Regions from separate parts of the Pseudomonas sp. S2_A10 genome, predicted to be linked through region 2. Evidence: predicted binding sites of a transcription regulator. Region 2 holds the regulator's gene; each other region holds the start of a gene.

Region 1 (7,172 bases), 610 kb from region 2:
AGACGAATGCGCTCCAGATCGACGCCCAGTTCGGTCAACGCTTCACGGGCGACGTCGAGCAGGCCGAGGTTGCTCAGGCTGTCGTAGAGCAAACGGCCGATGAGAAATTCCAGCGAGAGGTAATAAACCCGCTTCTGGCCTTTGCGATAGATCTGCCGGGTGTGGTCCATCCAGTGTTCGACCATGTGATCACGCGCAGCCAGGGCAATGGCTTCGAACCAGTCATGGTCGAAGGCGTGATCGGGGTCTTTGCCCACGGCGTAGGTGAGTTTGGTCAGGACGGCGTCGCGGAACGCGGCCACCTCTGCTTCGCGAACTAGTGGTTCTTGAGTCATCAACAGGACCTCGAGCGAGCGGGAATTTTCTGAGCCTAGACGGTCTGACCGGCGGTAACGGCTCTGGTTCGGCAGTATTTGCCCGGACTGTGCACCAGTCCGACATAACCCTGGCGGATGAGCCAATGAATGCAGGGGCCGTGCCGTCCTGTCGGGCAAATTGCAGTCGTTGCGAAAATATCCGGCGAAAGGTTGTTCAAAATTCCACCGCTCCCGGTATGATCGCGCGCCCTGATGCATACACGCCTGGTAACTCCCGATGATGAAGCCCAACCTGATCGCCGCCGCCGAGATTGATCGTCTCGATACGTGGGCCAAATACTCGGCGCCGATGTGCGGCTCGTGCATGTCCAGCTGCTGCACGCTGCCGGTCGAAGTGAAGATCAAGGATCTGGTGCGCATCGGTGTGGTCGACGAGTTCGAACTGGGCGATCCGCCAAAGAACATCGCCAAGCGTCTGCAAAAGGAAGGTCTGGTCGAGCGCTTCAATCAGAAGTCGGGGATCTTCACCCTGCAGCGCATGAGCAACAACGACTGCTATTACCTGGATCGTAAAACCCGCCTGTGCACCATTTATGACAAGCGCCCGGACACCTGCCGCAACCACCCGAAGATCGGGCCGCGGCCGGGGTATTGCGCTTATAAGCCGAAAGAAGTCGAGCGGGTGCAGAATTTCCGGGCCATCGACAAATTTTGATCGGCCTTGAGATTTTCAGCGGCTGACCGACCGCCATCGCTGGCAAGCCAGCTCCCACAATGATTGTGGTCGAACACATATTTTATATACGACCCAAAACCCTGTGGGAGCTGGCTTGCCAGCGATGGGGCCAGCACAAATATCGCTAAACGCCAGACAAACAAAAACGCCCCCGGTCTCGCGACCGGGGGCGTTTTCTATTCCAGGGCTGGATTACGCCTTGGCTTTCTTGGCAGCGCGGGTACGCTCGCTTTCGTCGAGGATCTTCTTGCGAAGACGGATCGACTTAGGCGTAACTTCGCACAGCTCGTCTTCCTGGATGTATTCCAGAGCCTGTTCCAGGGTGAAGCGAACAGGTGGGACCAGAGCGATGGTTTCGTCTTTACCCGAAGCACGCATGTTGTCGAGCTTCTTGCCTTTGGTTGGGTTCACACCCAGGTCGTTGTCGCGGCTGTTCTGACCAACGATCTGACCGTTGTAGATCTCCTGGCCGTGTTCTACGAACAGCTTGCCACGGGCCTGCAGGGTTTCCAACGAGTAGGTCAGAGCCTTGCCGGTTTCAACCGAAACCAGAACGCCGTTCTGACGGCCGGACATGTGGCCCGACTTCACTGGAGCGTAACGGTCGAAGATCGAGGTCAGGATGCCAGCACCGTTGGTCAGGGTCAGGAACTGGTTACGGAAACCGATCAGACCGCGAGCAGGGATGTTGTATTCCAGACGAACACGGCCCTTGCCATCCGGCACCATGTTGCTCAGGTCGCCCTTACGCAGACCCATCTCTTCCATGACCTTGCCCTGGGATTCTTCAGGGATGTCGATGGTGACGTTTTCGAACGGTTCCTGCTTCACGCCGTCGACTTCACGGATGATCACTTCAGGACGGCCCAGGGCCAGCTCGAAGCCTTCGCGACGCATGGTTTCGATCAGTACCGAGAGGTGCAGCTCACCACGGCCGGACACCTTGAACTTGTCAGCCGAGTCGCCTTCTTCAACGCGCAGTGCAACGTTGTACAGCAGCTCTTTGTCCAGACGATCCTTGATGTTACGGGAGGTCACGAACTTGCCTTCTTTACCGCAGAATGGCGAGTCGTTTACCTGGAAGGTCATGGAAACGGTTGGCTCGTCAACGGTCAGCGGCTTCATCGCCTCGACGGTGTTGATATCGCACAGAGTGTCCGAGATGAACAGCTCGTCGAAGCCGCTGATGCAGACGATGTCGCCAGCTGCTGCTTCGTCAACGTCGATGCGGTGCAGACCGTGGTGACCCATCAGCTTCAGGATACGACCGTTGCGACGCTTGCCGTCAGCGCTGATAGCGACAACCGGGGTGTTCGGCTTGACGCGACCACGAGCGATACGGCCAACACCGATAACACCCAGGAAGCTGTTGTAGTCCAGAGCGGAGATCTGCATCTGGAACGGACCGTCACGGTCAACGGCCGGAGGCGGAACGTGGTCGACTACTGCCTGGTACAGCGGAGTCATGTCTTCCGCCATGGCGGTGTGGTCCAGACCGGCAATACCGTTCAGGGCCGAAGCGTAAACAACCTGGAAGTCCAGTTGTTCTTCGGTCGCACCGAGGTTGTCGAACAGATCGAAGATCTGGTCCAGAACCCAGTCCGGACGCGCGCCTGGACGGTCAACCTTGTTGATGACCACGATTGGACGCAGGCCGGCTTCGAAAGCCTTCTTGGTCACGAAACGGGTTTGCGGCATAGGGCCGTCTTGAGCGTCAACCAGCAGCAGAACGGAGTCGACCATCGACATTACGCGTTCAACTTCGCCGCCGAAGTCGGCGTGGCCCGGGGTATCCACGATGTTGATGTGGTAGCCGTTCCAGTTGATGGCGGTGTTCTTCGCCAGAATGGTAATACCGCGCTCTTTTTCCTGGTCGTTGGAGTCCATCACGCGCTCGTCGTTGAGCTCGTTGCGCTCCAGGGTGCCGGATTGACGCAGGAGTTTGTCTACCAGGGTGGTTTTACCGTGGTCAACGTGGGCAATGATGGCGATGTTGCGTAGATTTTCGATCACTTGTGTATCTCGATCAGAGGATTCGGTTTGCTGACAAGTCATGGCAGCGATTAGCAGTAGTGTCCGGCATGGCCGTTACAGCTTGACGGCGGTGTCGGGGGGCCGGTGACGCAGGCCACAGGCAAACAGCCCCGGGCACTTAGCTCGGTCGATAAACGCGCACATTGGCATGCCCCTCACTGAGCAAATGGTGGGCATGCAGGCGACTCATCACGCCTTTGTCGCAATACAGCAGGTACTGGCGAGTAGGGTCCAGTTCCTTGAAACGTGCGTTCACTGCATAGAACGGCATCGTCTGTACCTCTATGCCGGCGAGCTCCAGCGGGTCATCCTCGGCGGCATCCGGGTGGCGGATGTCGATCACGATCTGACCGGCCAGCGCTTCGCTGACTTCTTCAATCTGCAAATCCTGGCCCAATTCGTCGATTACCCGATCGATCGGCACCAGTTTGGCGTTGGCGAGCGCACGCTCGAGTACCGCCATGTCGAATTCTTTCTCTTCGTGCTCAACCCGGCCACGCTTGGCGGCGGTCTTGGGGTTGACCGAAATCACGCCGCAGTATTCCGGCATGTGCCGGGCGAAATCGGCGGTGCCGATCTCGTTGGCGGTGTCGATGATGTCCTGCTTGTGCGCGACGATCAGCGGCCGCAGCACCAGCTTGTCGGTCACGCAGTCGATCACCGACAGGTTCGGCAGCGTCTGGCTCGACACCTGGGAGATCGCTTCACCGGTCACCAGTGCATCGATGTGCAGCCGTTCGGCGATCTCGGACGAGGCGCGCAACATCATACGCTTCAAAACCACGCCCATATGACTGTTATCGACTTTGCCGAGAATTTCGCCCAGCACTTCCTCGAACGGCACACTGACAAATAGCACGCGTTGCGAGCTGCCGTACTTCTTCCAGATGAAGTGCGCGACTTCCATCACGCCCAATTCGTGGGCACGCCCGCCGAGATTAAAGAAGCAGAAGTGCGCCATCAGGCCGCGACGCATGATCTGGTAAGCCGCCACGGTCGAATCGAAGCCGCCGGACATCAATACCAGCGTCTGCTCCAACGCGCCGAGCGGGTAGCCGCCGATGCCGTTGTGCTGGCTGTGAATCACGAACAACCGTTTGTCGCGAACTTCGATACGGACTTCGATTTGCGGTGCTTTAAGGTCGATTCCGGCCGCACCGCACTCACGACGCAGCTTGCTGCCGACGTATTTTTCCACGTCCATCGAGCTGAAGGCATGCTTGCCTGCGCGCTTGCAGCGCACCGAGAAAATCTTCCCGGCCAGTGCATCGCCGTAGTGCTGTTTGCACTTTTCGGTGATGTCGTCGAAATCGCCCAGCGGGTACTCGTCGATCTGCAGAAAATGCGCGATACCCGGCATGCAGGTCAGGCGTTCGCCCATCTCTTTCAAGGCTTTGGGGTCAGTAACGCGGGTTTCCAGCTCGAGATTGTCCCACACGCCGTTCACCACCACGGCCGGGTCCAGGTCACGGAGCACGGTGCGGATATTCTTGGCCAACTGGCGGATGAATTTCGTCCGGACAGGTCGGCTTTTGATGGTGATCTCGGGGAAGACTTTTACGATAAGTTTCATGAAAACAGCGCGCGAACGGCCAGCCGAAAAAGGGGGGCGCGGATTATAGCGGAAATTGCTCAAGGTTTAACCAGTTAATGTGCAGAAGGTTTTGCTTGCACCAAAACAGGTCATTTCTGAATTTAAACGCAACATTAAGGGGCGGGATTTGTCGATTCAGTACCTCGCACGCCTTAATAAGCGTGAATTTGGGGCAAAAAACCCATGCTGGGGCACTGGCATGCAATTTGCTCCCTTGTGAGGCAGGTTGCCTTGGCAGAGTATTCGCGCCGGCATCACCATTATTAAGGGCATCCACTACCCGCCCTAATTCACCCGGAGGACACTATGTCGAAGTCGGTTCAACTCATCAAAGATCATGACGTCAAGTGGATTGATCTGCGCTTCACGGACACCAAAGGCACTCAGCACCACGTGACCATGCCGGCTCGCGATGCGCTGGATGACGACTTCTTCGAAGTCGGCAAGATGTTCGACGGTTCCTCCATCTCCGGCTGGAAAGGCATCGAAGCCTCCGACATGATCCTGATGCCGGTCGACGAAACTGCCGTGCTCGATCCGTTCACCGAAGACCCAACCCTGATTCTGGTGTGCGACATCATCGAGCCTTCGAGCATGCAGGGCTACGATCGCGACCCACGTGCGATCGCCAAGCGCGCCGAAGAGCACCTGAAAGCCACCGGTATCGGTGACACCGTATTCGCCGGTCCGGAGCCTGAGTTCTTCATCTTTGACTCGGTCAAATTCAAGTCGGACATCTCCGGCTCGATGTTCAAGATCTACTCCGAGCAAGGTTCGTGGATGTCCGACCAGGACATCGAAGGTGGCAACAAGGGTCACCGTCCAGGCGTGAAAGGCGGCTACTTCCCGGTTCCACCGTTCGACCACGACCACGAAATCCGTACTGCCATGTGCAACGCACTGGAAGAAATGGGTCAGTCGGTTGAAGTTCACCACCACGAAGTGGCGACTGCCGGCCAGAACGAAATCGGCGTCAAGTTCAACACCCTGGTGAAGAAGGCCGACGAAGTTCAGACCCTGAAATACGTTGTGCACAACGTTGCCGACGCTTACGGCCGCACCGCGACCTTCATGCCGAAGCCACTGTACGGCGACAACGGTTCGGGCATGCACGTACACATGTCGATCTGGAAAGACGGCAAGAACACCTTCGCAGGTGAAGGCTATGCCGGCCTGTCCGATACCGCTCTGTACTTCATCGGCGGCATCATCAAGCACGGTAAGGCCCTGAACGGCTTCACCAACCCGGCGACCAACTCCTACAAGCGTCTGGTGCCAGGCTTCGAAGCTCCGGTAATGCTGGCCTACTCGGCTCGCAACCGTTCCGCTTCGATCCGTATTCCTTACGTGTCGAGCCCGAAAGCCCGCCGTATCGAAGCACGCTTCCCGGATCCGGCTGCCAACCCGTACCTGGCCTTCGCAGCACTGCTGATGGCCGGTCTGGACGGTATCCAGAACAAGATCCACCCAGGCGATGCCGCCGACAAGAACCTGTACGATCTGCCGCCTGAAGAGGCGAAAGAGATTCCACAGGTTTGCGGCAGCCTGAAAGAAGCCCTGGAAGAGCTGGACAAGGGCCGCGCGTTCCTGACCAAGGGCGGCGTGTTCTCCGACGACTTCATCGACGCTTACATCGCGCTGAAATCGGAAGAAGAAATCAAGGTTCGCACCTTCGTACACCCACTGGAATATGAGCTGTACTACAGCTGCTGATCCGGTAGCGCTGCGTAAAGCGGCGTGACAAAAGAGGCCTCCTTTGGGAGGCCTTTTTTATTGCCCGGCGCAACGCATTTTCCATGTGGGAGCGAGCCTGCTCGCGAAAGCGGTGGGTCATTGATCGTTCCCACGCTCCGCGTGGGAATGCAGCCCGTGACGCTCCGCGTCACTGGACGCGGAGCGTCCCAGGAGGCATTCCCACGCAGAGCATGGGAACGATCCGTGTTTTGGCTACCAGTCTTTTCAATTCCAGTTATTAACGGTTTTGGCCAACCGCCCCACCTGTCCTATGCTGCTACCCATCGCTTCCAATCCCGGTCGATTTCATGGGTCGCACGTTTCTCTACATTCTGCTGCTGATCGCTCTGCCCGCCGCCGCGCAGATCTACAAGTACACCGACGCCAACGGCAACACGGCGTACAGCAATCAGCCGCCGGACGGCGTGCAGGCGCAACCGGTCGAGCTGCCGCCGCTCAATCGGGTCGAGCCGCAAGCACCGAGCGCGCCGCAATCACCCACCGCAGAACAACCGCAACCACCGCGCAACGCCTATGAAATCCTCGAACTCGCCGGTCTGCCCACTGACGAGGCGCTGCGCGCCAACAACGGCACCTTTACGGTCAATGTCCTGATCAAACCGCGCCTGCAATCGCCGCATCAACTGAGACTGGTGCTGGACGACGAGCCCTATGGCCAGCCGAGCAACGTACCGGTTTTGCAGTTGGTGAACATCGATCGCGGCGAGCATCGCCTGGCCGTGCAGGTGATCGACGG
Region 2 (7,172 bases):
TGCGAATTGATCCTGCGCGCCCAGGGCCGCCTCGAAGCGGCCAACGCCGCGTACCTGTGAGCCTGACCATGTTTAGCAAAAAGTTTCGCAATTTCCTGCTGTTCGGCTGCATCGCGGCGATTTTCGCTGCGGTGGGCTACTGGAACATCAGCCCGGAGCGCTTCCTCGACAAGCCGCCGGTCTCGGCCGCCGAGAATCCGATCGACTGGTACGCGACCAACACGCACACCATTCAGTACCTGCCCGACGGCAAGGTGCAGTACGAGATGACCTCCGACAAGGCCGAGCACGTCAAGGCCACCGATGTCACTCTGGTAACCAAGCCTGATTTGAACATGTACCGCGGCACCGACTTCCCGTGGCACGTGACCAGCGAGCGCGGCGAAGTGAATTCGGGCGGCACCGAAGTTGAATTGATCGATTCGGTCCGCGTACAGCGCACCGATGAGAAACAGCGCGGCACCCTGATCACCAGCACCCGCATGACCGTGTTCCCGCAGCAAGAATATGCGCAGACCGCGCAACCCGTTAGAATCGAGGGCGCTGGCGGCGTATCGACTGGCGTCGGAATGAAAGCGTACCTGAAGGACAGCAGGATACACCTGCAATCGAACGTAAGAGGACAGTATGAGGCTCGTTAAAACCCTCCCTATTTTGCTCAGTCTGGGCGCAGCACTGGGAAGCGCGAGCGCCTGGTCCCTGCCGAACGATCAGCAGCAGCCTATCCGCATTCAGGCCGACGACGCCCAACTGGACGACAAGAATGGCATCGCCACCTATAAAGGTGACGTGATCATTACCCAGGGCTCGATGATCGTTAAAGGCAACACCGTGACCATGACGCGCGCGCCCAATGGCGACATCGACGTGGTGACCTCGGTAGGCAACCTGGCTTACTTCGAGCAGTTGCAGACCCAGGGCGACGCCAACCCGGTCAAGGGCTACGGCGTGACGATTCAATACCACGCCCAGCAGAACCGGGTGGTGCTGATCGACAAGGCCAAGGTTATCGACAAGGATAACAACGTCACCCAGGGCGAAAAAATCGTCTACGACACCGTGAAGAAGCTGGCCAGCGCCGGTCGCGCCACAGGCAGCAAGGTCACCGAATCGCGTCCGCGCATCGACATGGTGATCCAGCCGAAGAAGAAAACCGAAGAGAAATCCCAGTAATGGCAACTCTGAAAGCTCAGCACCTGGCCAAGGCCTATAAAAGCCGCCAGGTCGTGCGTGACGTCAGCCTGTCGATCGACAGCGGGCAGATCGTCGGCTTGCTCGGCCCGAACGGCGCCGGCAAGACGACGTGCTTCTACATGATCGTCGGCTTGGTGCAGGCTGATCAGGGCCGTGTGCTGATCGATGATCTGGACGTCAGCCACCAGCCGATGCACGGCCGCGCCAAGGCCGGTATCGGCTATCTGCCGCAAGAAGCGTCGATCTTCCGTAAACTGTCGGTCGCCGACAACATCATGGCGATCCTCGAGACCCGCCCGGAGCTGGACAAGGCCGGTCGTCGCAAGGAGCTGGAAAGCCTGCTGCAGGAATTCCACATCAGCCACATCCGCGACAACCTCGGCATGAGCCTGTCCGGTGGTGAACGCCGCCGGGTGGAAATCGCTCGCGCCCTGGCGACGGCACCGAAATTCATACTGCTCGACGAACCGTTCGCCGGCGTTGACCCGATCTCGGTCGGCGACATCAAGCAGATCATCCATCACCTCAAGGCCAAGGGCATCGGTGTGCTGATCACCGACCACAACGTGCGTGAGACGCTGGACATTTGCGAAACCGCTTACATCGTCAACGACGGTCAACTGATCGCTGAAGGCGATGCCGAGACCATCCTGGCCAACGATCTGGTCAAGGAAGTGTATCTGGGTCACGAGTTCCGCCTGTAAGCGCGACAGCGCTGTATCGATTCAAGGCGCATTTATCCGCTTTAATTGTTACAGCGCTCTAGGCAAACACTTCAGTTTCAGGCATATAATTTGCTTAAGTTTGGCGCTTCGGCGCCCTGTAGTGGATGGCGCAAAGCGCCGGCGAATAAGGTGTTAAGCCCCTGCCATGAAACCATCGCTAGTCTTGAGAATGGGCCAGCAGCTGACGATGACACCGCAGCTGCAACAGGCCATCCGCCTGCTCCAATTGTCGACCCTGGACCTGCAACAGGAGATCCAGGAGGCTCTGGAATCCAATCCGATGCTCGAGCGCCAGGAAGAAGGCGACGACTTCGACAACGCCGATCCGCTGGCCGACAACGCCGAACAGAAGCCCGCCGAAATCCAGGAACCCTCCTACCAGGAAACCGCCCCGACGGTGGATAACCTCGAGGATGGCGATTGGAACGAGCGCATCCCCAATGAACTGCCAGTGGATACCGTCTGGGAAGACGTTTACCAGACCAGCGCCAGCAGCCTGCCCAGCAGCGATGACGATGAGTGGGATTTCACCACCCGCACGTCCGCCGGCGAGAGCCTGCAAAGCCATCTGCTCTGGCAACTGAACCTGGCGCCGATGTCCGACACCGATCGCCTGATCGCTGTCACCCTGATCGACTGCATCAACAATCAGGGCTATCTGGACGAAACACTCGAAGAAATTCTTGAAGCGTTCGATCCGGAACTGGACATCGAGCTCGACGAAATCGAAGCCGTCCTGCATCGCATCCAGCAATTCGAGCCCGCTGGTATCGGCGCCCGCAACCTCAGCGAATGCCTGCTGCTGCAATTGCGCCAGCTGCCCGCGAAGACGCCGTGGCTGACCGAGGCCAAGCGGCTTGTCGCCGATTACATCGACCTGCTCGGCAGCCGCGATTACAGCCAGTTGATGCGGCGCATGAAGCTCAAGGAAGACGAGCTGCGCCAGGTCATCGAACTGGTGCAGAGCCTCAATCCGCGTCCCGGCTCACAGATCGAGTCGACCGAAGCCGAATACGTGATTCCCGACGTGATCGTGCGCAAGGACAACGAGCGCTGGCTGGTCGAGCTGAACCAGGAATCGGTGCCTCGCCTGCGCGTCAACGCCCAGTACGCCGGTTTTGTGAAGCGCGCCGACACCAGCGCCGACAACACTTTCATGCGCAACCAGTTGCAGGAAGCGCGCTGGTTCATCAAGAGCCTGCAGAGCCGCAACGAAACCCTGATGAAAGTGGCCACGCAGATCGTCGAACATCAGCGCGGCTTCCTCGAATACGGCGACGAAGCAATGAAGCCGTTGGTATTGCATGACATCGCCGAAGCGGTCGGCATGCACGAATCGACGATTTCCCGGGTGACCACACAAAAATTCATGCATACCCCGCGCGGTATTTATGAGCTGAAATACTTTTTCTCCAGCCACGTCAGCACCTCCGAAGGCGGCGAATGCTCGTCCACGGCGATCCGCGCGATCATCAAGAAACTGGTCGCTGCGGAAAATCAGAAAAAGCCGTTGAGTGACAGCAAGATCGCTGGTTTACTGGAGGCACAAGGCATTCAGGTGGCTCGCCGCACCGTCGCCAAGTACCGCGAATCCCTCGGAATCGCGCCTTCGAGCGAACGCAAGCGGTTGATGTAAGCCACGTTACAGCGTTCCAGTGGCAGGCTTTTCGGCCTGCCGCTTTATGCACTGGCAACGAAGGAGAAGCTGTATGCAAGTCAACATCAGTGGACACCAACTGGAAGTGACCCAACCTCTGCGTTCCTACATCGAGGAAAAACTCCAGCGACTGGAGCGACATTTCGACAAGATCACCAACGTGCAGGTCACGATGTGCGTCGAAAAGCTGAAACAGAAGATCGAAGCCACCTTGCATATTCCCGGCAGTGAAGTGGTCGCAAACGCAGAAGATACCGACATGTACGCTGCGATCGACTCACTTACCGACAAGCTGGATCGCCAACTCAAAAAGCATAAGGAAAAGACCCAGAGCCTCCTCCAGGGCGCGACCGGTCGTTAACACCCCTATCCATGATCCGACTTGAAACCATCCTGACCCCCGGCCGTTCCCAAGTGAACGCGCCGGGCGGCAGCAAGAAAAAAGCCCTCGAACAGATTGCCAACCTGATCCACCGCGAAGTGCCGGATCTGGCGATGCAGGATGTCTTCGAGGCGCTGATCGCCCGTGAAAAACTCGGCTCCACCGGTTTTGGCAACGGCATCGCCATTCCCCACTGCCGCCTCAAGGGCTGCGCGGGGCCAGTGAGCGCCCTGCTGCACCTCGAAGCCCCGATCGATTTCGACGCCATCGACGGCGCTCCGGTGGACCTGTTGTTCGTACTGCTGGTCCCGGAAGCCGCAACCGACGCGCATCTGGAGTTGTTGCGCCAGATCGCCAGCATGCTCGACCGCAAGGAAGTGCGCGACAAATTGCGCAGCGCTCCGAGCAATGAAGCCTTGTACCAGGTTGTACTGGACGAGCAGAACGGGCACTAATCATGCGTTTGATCATTGTCAGTGGCCGTTCGGGCTCGGGTAAAAGTACCGCCCTGAATGTCCTTGAGGACAACGGCTACTACTGCATCGACAATCTGCCGGCCGGTTTGCTGCCGGAACTGGCCGAGCGAGCGCTGATTCACACAGAACTGGCGCAGCCGCTGGTCGCCGTGTCGATCGATGCGCGCAACCTGCCCAGCCATCTGTCACGTTTCCCTGAGTTGCTCGAAGACGTGCGTGCCAAGCATATCAAGTGCGATGTGCTGTACCTGGACGCCGATGAAGAAACCCTGCTCAAGCGTTTTTCCGAGACCCGTCGTCGTCACCCGCTGAGCAACGCCAATCGCTCACTGGCCGAGGCGATTCACGACGAAACCGCCCTGCTCGGTCCGATCGCCGATCTGGCCGACCTGAAGATCAACACCACCAGTCTGAATCTGTATCAACTGCGCGACACCATCAAGTTGCGCCTGTTGAATCAACCGGAGCCCGGTACGGCGTTTCTGGTCGAGTCGTTCGGCTTCAAGCGCGGCATGCCGGTCGACGCCGACCTGGTGTTCGACGTGCGCTGCCTGCCCAATCCGTACTGGAAACCGGAACTGCGTGCGCAATCGGGCCTTGATGCACCGGTGGCCGAGTACCTGGCGCAGCAGCCGGATGTCGAAGAAATGTATCAGGACATCTACGCCTACCTGAACAAGTGGCTACCACGCTTCGCCGCCAGCAACCGCGCCTACGTCACCATTGCCATTGGCTGCACCGGCGGGCATCACCGCTCCGTCTACCTGACCGAACGACTGGGTCAGGCCCTGCAGAAAACCCTGAAGAACGTCCAGGTTCGCCACCGCGACCTCACCTAAAGGATTTACACCGCGATGCCTGCTCGTGAAATCGAAATCATCAATAAGCTGGGCCTGCATGCCCGGGCATCGGCCAAATTTGTCGGCGTGGCGGGTCAGTATCCAGACTGCACGATCCGAGTGGGACGCACACCTGAAACGACTGTCGACGGCAAGAGCATCATGGCTATGATGATGCTCGCGGCGGGTAAAGGCACCAAGATCCATTTAAGCACCGAAGGCGAACAGGCTCAGGAAGCCATGGACGCATTGGTCGATCTGATCGAAAGGTATTTCGACGAAGGTGAATAATCCTTGAGGCGGGGACACTGTTCCTCGCCTCCATTCACCCCAACGCCGTATCCATCACCATCATCAGACAAAACCCGATCAGAAGGCCCAGACTCGCCAGCTTGTCATACCCATGACGGCGCGATTCCGGGATCACTTCGTGGGTCACCACCAGCAACATCGCCCCCGCCGCCAGTGCCAGCCCCAGCGGCAGCAGCACCTGAGCCAGACTCACGAGCCACGCACACAGCAGCGCAAATACCGGTTCGACCAGCCCCGACGCCGCGCCGATCAGAAACGCTCTGACCCGCGACATTCCCGCCCCGGCGAGCACCAGAGCAATCACCAGTCCTTCCGGCACATCCTGCAACGCAATGCCCATCGCCAGACTGTCGGCGTCCGCCATCCCGCCTCCGGCAGATACGCCAACCGCCATGCCTTCCGGAATGTTGTGCGCGATGATGGCGAACACGAACAGCCAGATTCGCGGTGGAATCACCGGATGCTCCAACGTGCCGACGAGCATCTCCGGCGAGGCACCGCAAATGCGCCGATCCACCAGATACAGACCGAACGCACCGAGCAGGATGCCGAAGCAGATCAGGCCACTGGCGGCCCACGGCGTCAGGCCAAGGCTCTCAGCTGCAGCTATGCCCGGCACGATCAGCGAAAACGCCGTCGCCGCCAGCATCACTCCCGCACCAAATCCCAGCAAGGTGTCGCTGAGTGCCTGCGGCATGCGCCGGATCACCAGCACCGGCACCGCGCCAAGCGCCGTGCCCAAGGCGCAGATGGCACCGCCCTGCAAGGCACGTAACAGCCTCGGTTCCAGATTCAGCCATTGCAAAGCGTGGGCGACCAGTAAAGTCATACCCGCCAACAGCAACAGCGAACCCACCGCGTAACGAAACATGCGCCCACTGCCAATCGCCAGTGTTTCCGTGCCCATAGTCAGCCCTGATTGTTTTTATTGAAGGCTTAAACCAGTGCGGCCTGATAGCGCGCAGCAACTTCCGGCCAGTTGATCACGTTGTAGAACGCGTTGATGTATTCCGGGCGACGGTTCTGGTAACGCAGGTAGTAAGCGTGCTCCCAGACATCGAGGCCAAGGATCGGGGTGTTGCCGTTCATCAACGGGCTGTCCTGGTTGCCGCTGCTTTCCACGACCAGTTTTTTATCCGGTGTCACGCTCAGCCACGCCCAGCCGCTGCCAAAACGGGTCAGCGCGGCTTTGGTGAACGCTTCCTTGAAACTGTCGAGTCCGCCCAGTTGCTCGTCGATAGCCTTGGCCAGCGCGCCGTCGGGCTTGCCGCCACCGTTGGGCACCATCACTTCCCAGAACAGCGAATGGTTGGCGTGGCCGCCGCCCTGATTGATCACCGCCGCGCGAAGTTTTTCCGGCAGTTGCTGCACGCTGGCGACGAGTTTTTCCACCGGCCACTCGGCGAACTCGGTGCCTTCCACGGCGGCGTTGAGGTTGTTGATGTAGGTCTGGTGATGCTTGGTGTAATGGATTTCCATGGTCTGCGCATCGATGTGCGGCTCGAGGGCATCGTAGGCGTAAGGCAAGGCAGGCAAGGTAAAAGCCATTTCAATGGACTCCATACTGATGAGAAGTTGAGGCGCGGC
Region 3 (7,172 bases), 920 kb from region 2:
TGACCAAAGCCGCCAGATGACCCCTGAAGAAGCTGCCGAATTCACCGAGCAGGTTTTCAACAAGGCGCGCGACGGTGATGCCGAGATGCTTGATCGCTTGGTCACCGCCGGGCTGCCGGTGAACCTGAAAAACAGCAAGGGCGACACCTTGTTGATGCTCGCCAGCTACTACGGCCATGTTGATGCGGTGAAGGTTCTGCTTAAACACAAAGCCGATCCGGAAATGCGCAATGGCAACGGCCAGAGCCCGATTGCCGGCGCCGCGTTCAAAGGCGATCTGGCGGTGGTCAAGGCGCTGGTTGAGGCGGGCGCCGAGATTGAAGGTTCTTCCTTCGACGGCCGCACGGCGCTGATGATGGCGGCGATGTTCAATCGCGTTGAAATCGTCGATTACCTGATCGGCCAGGGTGCTGACCCGAGAGCCAAGGACGCCAATGGCGTGACCGCGCTGGATGCGGCGCGGACCATGGGTGCAGTCGATACCACTGCGCAGCTGGAAAAGTTGTTGGCCTGATAAACGATCAAAAGATCGCAGCCTGCGGCAGCTCCTACACTTGATGCGTTCGCCAAGTGAACGCAGGACCTGTAGGAGCTGCCGAAGGCTGCGATCTTTTGCTTTTCTGCGCTATTCTTCGCGCCCGAAATTCTACTGTCACTACAGGATCCGCCCTCATGAAAGCCGCACTCGTCGAACTCATCAGCAAAATCAGCTCCGGCTGCATGGGCGAGGACGAGATCCTGAAAGTGGCCGACGAAGCCGCGCAGGCCTACGCCGATGCCAATGCTTTTCTGGCCGCCAATCCGGACATCAACTACGACGACACATTCCCGATCCCGCTAGGTGAGTGGGTAGTGGTCGGCAGCCTGCCGGAAACTGTGCTGTTCCAGGCCGATACCTATGTCGATCTGTTCGCACAAATCGTTGCTTCGTTTGGCCCCGGCGTGGATTTCAACCTCAAGCCCAAACAACTGGCCAAGACCGAAGCACTGACCGCACTCAACCGCATCCAGGTGCAGATGAGCAGCCTGAACAAGGAAAACGGCGGTTACACGTTGATGAACTTCAGCCAGTTGCTCGACGATGAATTGCAAATGGTCCTGGTCTACGGCAACGACGTGCCCCGCGTGCTGGAGTTGTGCGCCGAGGTCGGCATCGCCGCTGCGCCGGCACTGGAAGCCTTGAAGGTCGCTGTTCACGTCTGAACGCAATAAAAGGGAACCCTGCGCGCGACCGTCTATCCTAAAAGTGCATGCCACTATTCTGGAGCGACACCATGGGTTCCACGTTCAACGGTCTGATTGGCCTGATCATCCTTGCCCTCGATATCTGGGCCATCATCAATGTGCTCAAAAGCGGCGCCTCCACCGGGATGAAAATCGTCTGGGTGTTGCTGATTATCCTCCTGCCGGTGCTGGGCCTGATCATCTGGGCTATTGCCGGGCCACGGGGTAACGTCCGGATCTGAGCTGATTTTCGATCACACGGTCATCCCTGTGGGAGCGAGCCTGCTCGCGAAGACGTTGTGTCAGTCGCCATCACCGGCAACTGATACTCCGCTTTCGCGAGCAGGCTCGCTCCCACAGTGGTTTGCGCTGGTAAAAAACAACCGGAGGTTCGACCTGTCATCTTCGGCAACGTAGAATGCGCGCCTTTCCCGGGCAATCGTCCCCACGATGGCGCCCGCGCATTTATCGGAGCACTTGACCATGACCGTCACCAAGACCAGCGAGTACCTGGAAACCCTCTACGAAGGCTACGGCCAGCGTTTTCGCATGGAAAAACTGCTGCACGAAGTGCGCACCGAACACCAGCATCTGGTGATCTTCCAGAACCCGCGCATGGGCCGGGTGATGGCGCTGGACGGCGTGATCCAGACCACCGAAGCCGACGAATTCATCTACCACGAAATGCTCACCCACGTGCCGATCCTTGCCCACGGCACCGCCAAGCGCGTGCTGATCATTGGCGGCGGTGACGGCGGCATGTTGCGCGAAGTGACCAAGCACGCCGGCGTCGAGCACATCACCATGGTCGAAATCGACGGCACTGTGGTCGACATGTGCAAGGAATTCCTGCCGAACCATTCCGCCGGAGCCTACGACGATCCGCGCCTGAACCTGGTGATCGATGACGGCATGCGTTTCGTCGCCACCACCACTGAAAAATTCGACGTGATCATCTCCGACTCCACCGACCCGATCGGCCCGGGCGAAGTGCTGTTCTCGGAGAACTTCTACCAGGCGTGCCACCGCTGCCTGAACGAAGGCGGCATCCTCGTGACTCAGAACGGCACGCCGTTCATGCAAATCGACGAAGTCAAAACCACCGCCGGTCGCCTGCGCAGCCTGTTCCCGGACTGGCACTTCTACCAGGCCGCCGTGCCGACCTACATCGGCGGCTCGATGACCTTCGCCTGGGGCTCGACCAACCCGGCCTACCGCAAGCTCAGCCGTGAAACCCTGCAACAGCGCTTCATCGGCAGCGGCATCGTCACCCGTTACTACAATCCGGAAATCCACATCGGCGCGTTCGCCTTGCCGCAATACGTGCTGCAAGCGGTCAACAAGCCAAGCAACGACTGATCACTCTGAAGTCGCTCTGCAAGGGAGCTTTTGTGGCGAGGGGATCTATCCCCGTTGGGATGCGCAGCATCCGTGAACCGGCCTGCGCGGTGTCTCCGTTAAACCGCAATGGACGGCATTACGACTGCTGCGCAGCCGAACGGGGATAAATCCCCTCGCCACAGAGTCCGCCCTATCGATCGGATGGTTATTTTCACCGTTGGCGGCTGTAATCCTTTTGAACCAACTATCGCGGAAAAAAGTCGAGATAGAGGTAAGCCCATTTACGGGTTGATCGAGGAGGCACTGATGCAAAAGTGGAAAGTCACTTTCGTGGATGATCACGGCGAAATTGTTGATGAAGTCTTCGAACGTGAGGAATGCCCGTCCGATGATGAAGCCGCGCGGCTGATCAAGGAGCGGCTTCTTCCGGTCGCCGCCCAGCTGGATCTCAACGACCTGCAAGGGCGCACCACCGATGCCGAGGTGAAAAACCTCAAGACCCAGAACGGCATCGAAATCCGCAGCATCACCCCTGTCTGAACACTTCCTGTCATCTCGTAAACCAGGCCTTGGCAGCGGCGCTCTCTTGGGGCTACTCTGCAGGCGAGATCAGCGAATGGATCGCTAAGGTCTGGTCTTGTCAGCTACATGCTTGTTTCCCGCGCGCAACCACGTTGCCGTAGTACTTAGGCCAAAAGGCCCGGGGCGGGAATACGGAAAGTCTATCCATCAATCGAGGGGGACGATTCATGAGCACAGCCTATCAAGAAGACATCAGCAGCAACGTTCTGCGCCGCATGAAAGAAGGCGGTTTCGATTTTTCCCGGTTCCATCCCATCGAGTTCTACGCGATTTTCCCGGACGAGGAGCGGGCGCGCAGGGCAGCAGGCAAATTTCGCGGTGAATCCATCAATGCCCAGGTCAGTGCGCGCGACGACGGCGCCTGGTCGCTGGAATTGAGCAAAGTGATGTACGCAACCTATGACGACATCGGCGATTTCGAGCAAGGCTTTTCTGCCGTGGTCGAACCGCTGGGCGGCATTATCGAGGGTTGGGGCGTGAAGCAGGAGGTGCGCAATCGTTACCGGTTGAATTGATATTGCGCATTGTTTGTCGGGCAACGGCTGACCTTCGGGTCGGCCGTTGTCGTTTCTGGCTTCTGCACATCGCAGTGGCAAAACCCTGAAACAAGAATCCCGGGCAAAAAAAAGCCACCGGAGAGGGTGGCTAAAAGGGAAGACGGGTGTGCAATAAAGTCCTGTCGGGACGGGGCTGCCAAGGCAGTTCAGATCAGTTGAGCTGTCTCCTTCGCGGCGGCGTGCCGGGGAAGTTTTGCAGCGAATGCGCGGATTATCCGCAGTCGTGGCCGGGCAGTGAAATCAACTCTGACTATGCTGGTGATAGGCGATGCAGTGCGTCGCAATGAAGCGGGGGCAATCGGGCCGGGGCATTTGCCGCACAGGAATGGTGCGCAGCCTTCGGCGTGGATCTACAACCGATTGAAATCAAAGCGTTTATGCCGATGGCACGGGCCTTGCGAAGGCCTGTATGTCCGGAGTGACAAGGAGTACGGCATGATCCGCACCTATTTTGACGAGATGTACGATGCCGGCGGCCTGGTCCGCCCGCATTACCGGGAATTTGCCCGCTGGCTGGCCGAGACGCCCGACGAGCTGCTCGCGCAGCGCCGCCGCGAGGCCGATCTGCTGTTCCACCGTGCCGGGATCACCTTCACGCTCTATGGCGACGAGCAGGGCACCGAGCGCCTGATTCCGTTCGACACCATTCCCCGCAGCATTCCGGCCAGTGAATGGCGGATTGTCGAGCGCGGCTGCATCCAGCGGGTCAAGGCGTTGAATATGTTTCTCGCCGACCTCTACCACGAGCAGCGCATCATCAAGGCCGGGATTATTCCCGCCGAACAGGTGCTGGCCAACGAGCAATACCAATTGGCGATGCAAGGTCTGGATCTGCACCGCGATATCTATTCGCACATCTCCGGGGTCGATCTGGTGCGCGATGGCGATGGCACTTATTACGTTCTCGAAGACAACCTGCGCACACCCAGTGGCGTCAGCTACATGCTCGAAGACCGCAAGATGATGATGCGCCTGTTCCCTGAACTGTTCGCCGCCCAGCGCATTGCCCCGATCGATCACTATCCCAATCTGCTGCTCGACACCCTGAAAAGCTCAAGCCCGATCGACAACCCGAGCGTGGTGGTGTTGACGCCGGGACGCTTCAACAGCGCGTTCTTCGAACATGCGTTTCTGGCGCGGGAGATGGGCGTTGAACTGGTGGAAGGCGCAGATCTGTTCGTGCGTGACGACAAGGTATTCATGCGCACCACCGATGGCCCGAAAGCGGTCGATGTGATCTATCGCCGCCTCGACGACGCATTCCTTGATCCGCTGGCGTTCAACCCGGACTCGATGCTCGGTGTGCCGGGGCTGCTGTCGTCCTATCGCTCCGGCAACGTGGTGCTGGCCAACGCCATCGGCACTGGCGTGGCCGACGATAAATCGGTGTACCCGTTTGTCACCGACATGATCCGTTTCTACCTCGACGAAGAACCGATTCTGAAAAACGTGCCGACCTGGCAATGCCGCAACCCGTCCGAGCTGTCCCACGTACTGGCCAATCTTGCGGATTTGGTCGTCAAGGAAACCCAGGGCTCCGGCGGTTACGGGATGCTGGTCGGACCGGCCGCGACGACGGCGGAAATCGATGCCTTTCGCGAGCGCATCAAAGCCAAACCCCATGCCTACATTGCGCAGCCGACGCTGTCGCTGTCGACCTGTCCGACCTTTGTCGAAAACGGCATCGCGCCGCGCCATATCGACTTGCGTCCGTTCGTGCTGTCCGGCCGCGAAACCCGTGTGGTGCCTGGCGGTTTGACCCGTGTCGCGTTGCGTGAAGGCTCCCTGGTGGTGAACTCCTCCCAGGGCGGCGGGACCAAGGACACCTGGGTAGTCGAGGATTGAAGGAAGCTTGCCATGTTAAGTAGAACTGCCTCGGATCTGTACTGGATGTCGCGTTACCTGGAGCGTGCGGAGAATCTCGCGCGCATGCTCGACATCAGTTATTCGCTGTCGCTGATGCCGCAGGACGGGCGCGGCGACGGTCTGCACGAACTCGCCATGCCGTTGCTGATCACCGGCACCTTGGACGATTACCTTGAACGCCACGGCGACCTGCACGCTGAACGCTTGCTGCATTTCTTCGCACTGGACGCGGCCAACCCGGCCAGTATCTACAGCTGCCTTGGTGCAGCGCGGGCCAGTGCCCATGCCGTGCGCGGGCGAATCACTGCGGACATGTGGGAAAACATCAACGCGACCTGGCTGGAAATTCGCGGCATCGCCGAACAGGGCTTGAGCCGCTATGGCATGAGTCGTTTCTGCGAATGGATCAAGGAGCGTTCGCACCTGTTTCGCGGCGCCTCTTACGGCACGATCATGCGCAACGACGCGTTTCGCTTTATTCGTCTGGGCACGTTTATCGAGCGCGCGGACAACACGCTGCGCCTGCTTGATGCGCGTTACGAAATGGCCGGCGATCAGGCCGAAGCGGTCAGCGATGGCACCGCGCACGCTTATTACCAGTGGAGTGCGCTGCTGCGGGCGTTGTCGTCGTTCGAGGCCTACACCGAAATCTACCGCGACGCGCCCGGCGCCCGGCATGTCGCCGAATTGCTGCTGTTGCGCGCCGATGTGCCGCGTTCGCTGCGTGCCTGTACAGAAGAGATTGACCAGATCCTCGCGCAACTGCCCGGCGCCAACGGCCGCCCGGCACAACGCCTGGCGGCGGAAATGGACGCGCGCCTGCGTTACACCGGCATCAACGAAATTCTCGAAGAAGGCCTGCACGCCTGGCTGACCGAATTCATCCCGCTGGTGCGCCAGTTGGGCAACGCCATTCACAGTTCCTATCTGGAGGCTGCATGAGACTTTCCATAAGCCACGAGACCACCTATCACTACGAAGATCAGGTGCGCGCGAGCATCCAGTACCTGCGCCTGACACCCCACGACAGCGAGCGTCAGCATGTCCTCAGTTGGCAACTCGACCTGCCGCGTCCGGTGCGTGCGCAGCTCGATCCGTTTGGCAACATCCTGCATGTGCTGACCATGGACGAGCCGCACGAAGCGATCATCATCGGCGCCCGTGGTCAGGTCGATATCGATGAATTGCGCGAGGCCGAACATGAGAGCCAGTCGGCGCTGCCGTTCCTGCGCTTCACGCGCCTGACCGAAGCCGACGAAGCCTTGCGCGAGTTTGCCGCGAAGAACTGCAAGCAGCGGCGAGACCGCACCGCGCTGATCGACTTGATGCACGGTCTGAATCAGCACATGAGCTACACGCCGGGCTCTACCGAAGTCGACACCAGCGCCGCCGAAGCTTTCGCCGGTCGGGCCGGGGTCTGTCAGGATCATGCCCACGCCTTTCTAGCCTGCGCGCGCAGTCTCGGCGTGCCGTCGCGTTACGTGTCGGGTTATCTGTACAGCGAAGATTGCGAGCATCTGGCCAGCCATGCCTGGGCGGAAGCGTGGCTGGATGACGCGTGGTACAGCTTCGACGTGACCAACCAGCTGGCGCGCCCTGAGC

What was found. The regulator sigma-54, encoded in region 2, starts transcription at its own class of promoters, with help from an activator protein. The targets are predictions, from matches to a motif close to ANTGGCATNNANNTTGCTNT.
Region 1: the regulator sigma-54 is predicted to act here: its motif matches at 4,875-4,894, upstream of glnA (type I glutamate--ammonia ligase).
Region 3: the regulator sigma-54 is predicted to act here: its motif matches at 4,087-4,106, upstream of AB4N41_RS17345 (circularly permuted type 2 ATP-grasp protein).

What each region holds. Positions count from the first base shown of each region.
Region 1 covers NZ_CP162773.1:2,298,474-2,305,645, reverse strand. Annotated here, with positions in the region: gene AB4N41_RS10560 (glycogen/starch/alpha-glucan phosphorylase) at 1-335, opposite strand, end outside; gene AB4N41_RS10555 (YkgJ family cysteine cluster protein) at 595-1,032, shown strand; gene typA (translational GTPase TypA) at 1,246-3,066, opposite strand; gene thiI (tRNA uracil 4-sulfurtransferase ThiI) at 3,206-4,660, opposite strand; gene glnA (type I glutamate--ammonia ligase) at 4,988-6,394, shown strand; gene AB4N41_RS10535 (DUF4124 domain-containing protein) at 6,724-7,172, shown strand, end outside.
Region 2 covers NZ_CP162773.1:2,909,929-2,917,100, reverse strand. Annotated here, with positions in the region: gene AB4N41_RS13095 (KdsC family phosphatase) at 1-60, shown strand, start outside; gene lptC (LPS export ABC transporter periplasmic protein LptC) at 69-641, shown strand; gene lptA (lipopolysaccharide transport periplasmic protein LptA) at 628-1,173, shown strand; gene lptB (LPS export ABC transporter ATP-binding protein) at 1,173-1,898, shown strand; gene AB4N41_RS13075 (RNA polymerase factor sigma-54) at 2,065-3,555, shown strand; gene hpf (ribosome hibernation-promoting factor, HPF/YfiA family) at 3,629-3,937, shown strand; gene ptsN (PTS IIA-like nitrogen regulatory protein PtsN) at 3,949-4,413, shown strand; gene rapZ (RNase adapter RapZ) at 4,416-5,273, shown strand; gene AB4N41_RS13055 (HPr family phosphocarrier protein) at 5,289-5,564, shown strand; gene AB4N41_RS13050 (ZIP family metal transporter) at 5,599-6,492, opposite strand; gene AB4N41_RS13045 (superoxide dismutase) at 6,522-7,133, opposite strand; gene AB4N41_RS13040 (hypothetical protein) at 7,135-7,172, opposite strand, start outside.
Region 3 covers NZ_CP162773.1:3,833,779-3,840,950, forward strand. Annotated here, with positions in the region: gene AB4N41_RS17315 (ankyrin repeat domain-containing protein) at 1-514, shown strand, start outside; gene AB4N41_RS17320 (hypothetical protein) at 673-1,203, shown strand; gene AB4N41_RS17325 (PLDc N-terminal domain-containing protein) at 1,275-1,466, shown strand; gene speE (polyamine aminopropyltransferase) at 1,708-2,583, shown strand; gene AB4N41_RS17335 (hypothetical protein) at 2,872-3,105, shown strand; gene AB4N41_RS17340 (ribonuclease E inhibitor RraB) at 3,315-3,662, shown strand; gene AB4N41_RS17345 (circularly permuted type 2 ATP-grasp protein) at 4,140-5,549, shown strand; gene AB4N41_RS17350 (alpha-E domain-containing protein) at 5,562-6,512, shown strand; gene AB4N41_RS17355 (transglutaminase family protein) at 6,509-7,172, shown strand, end outside.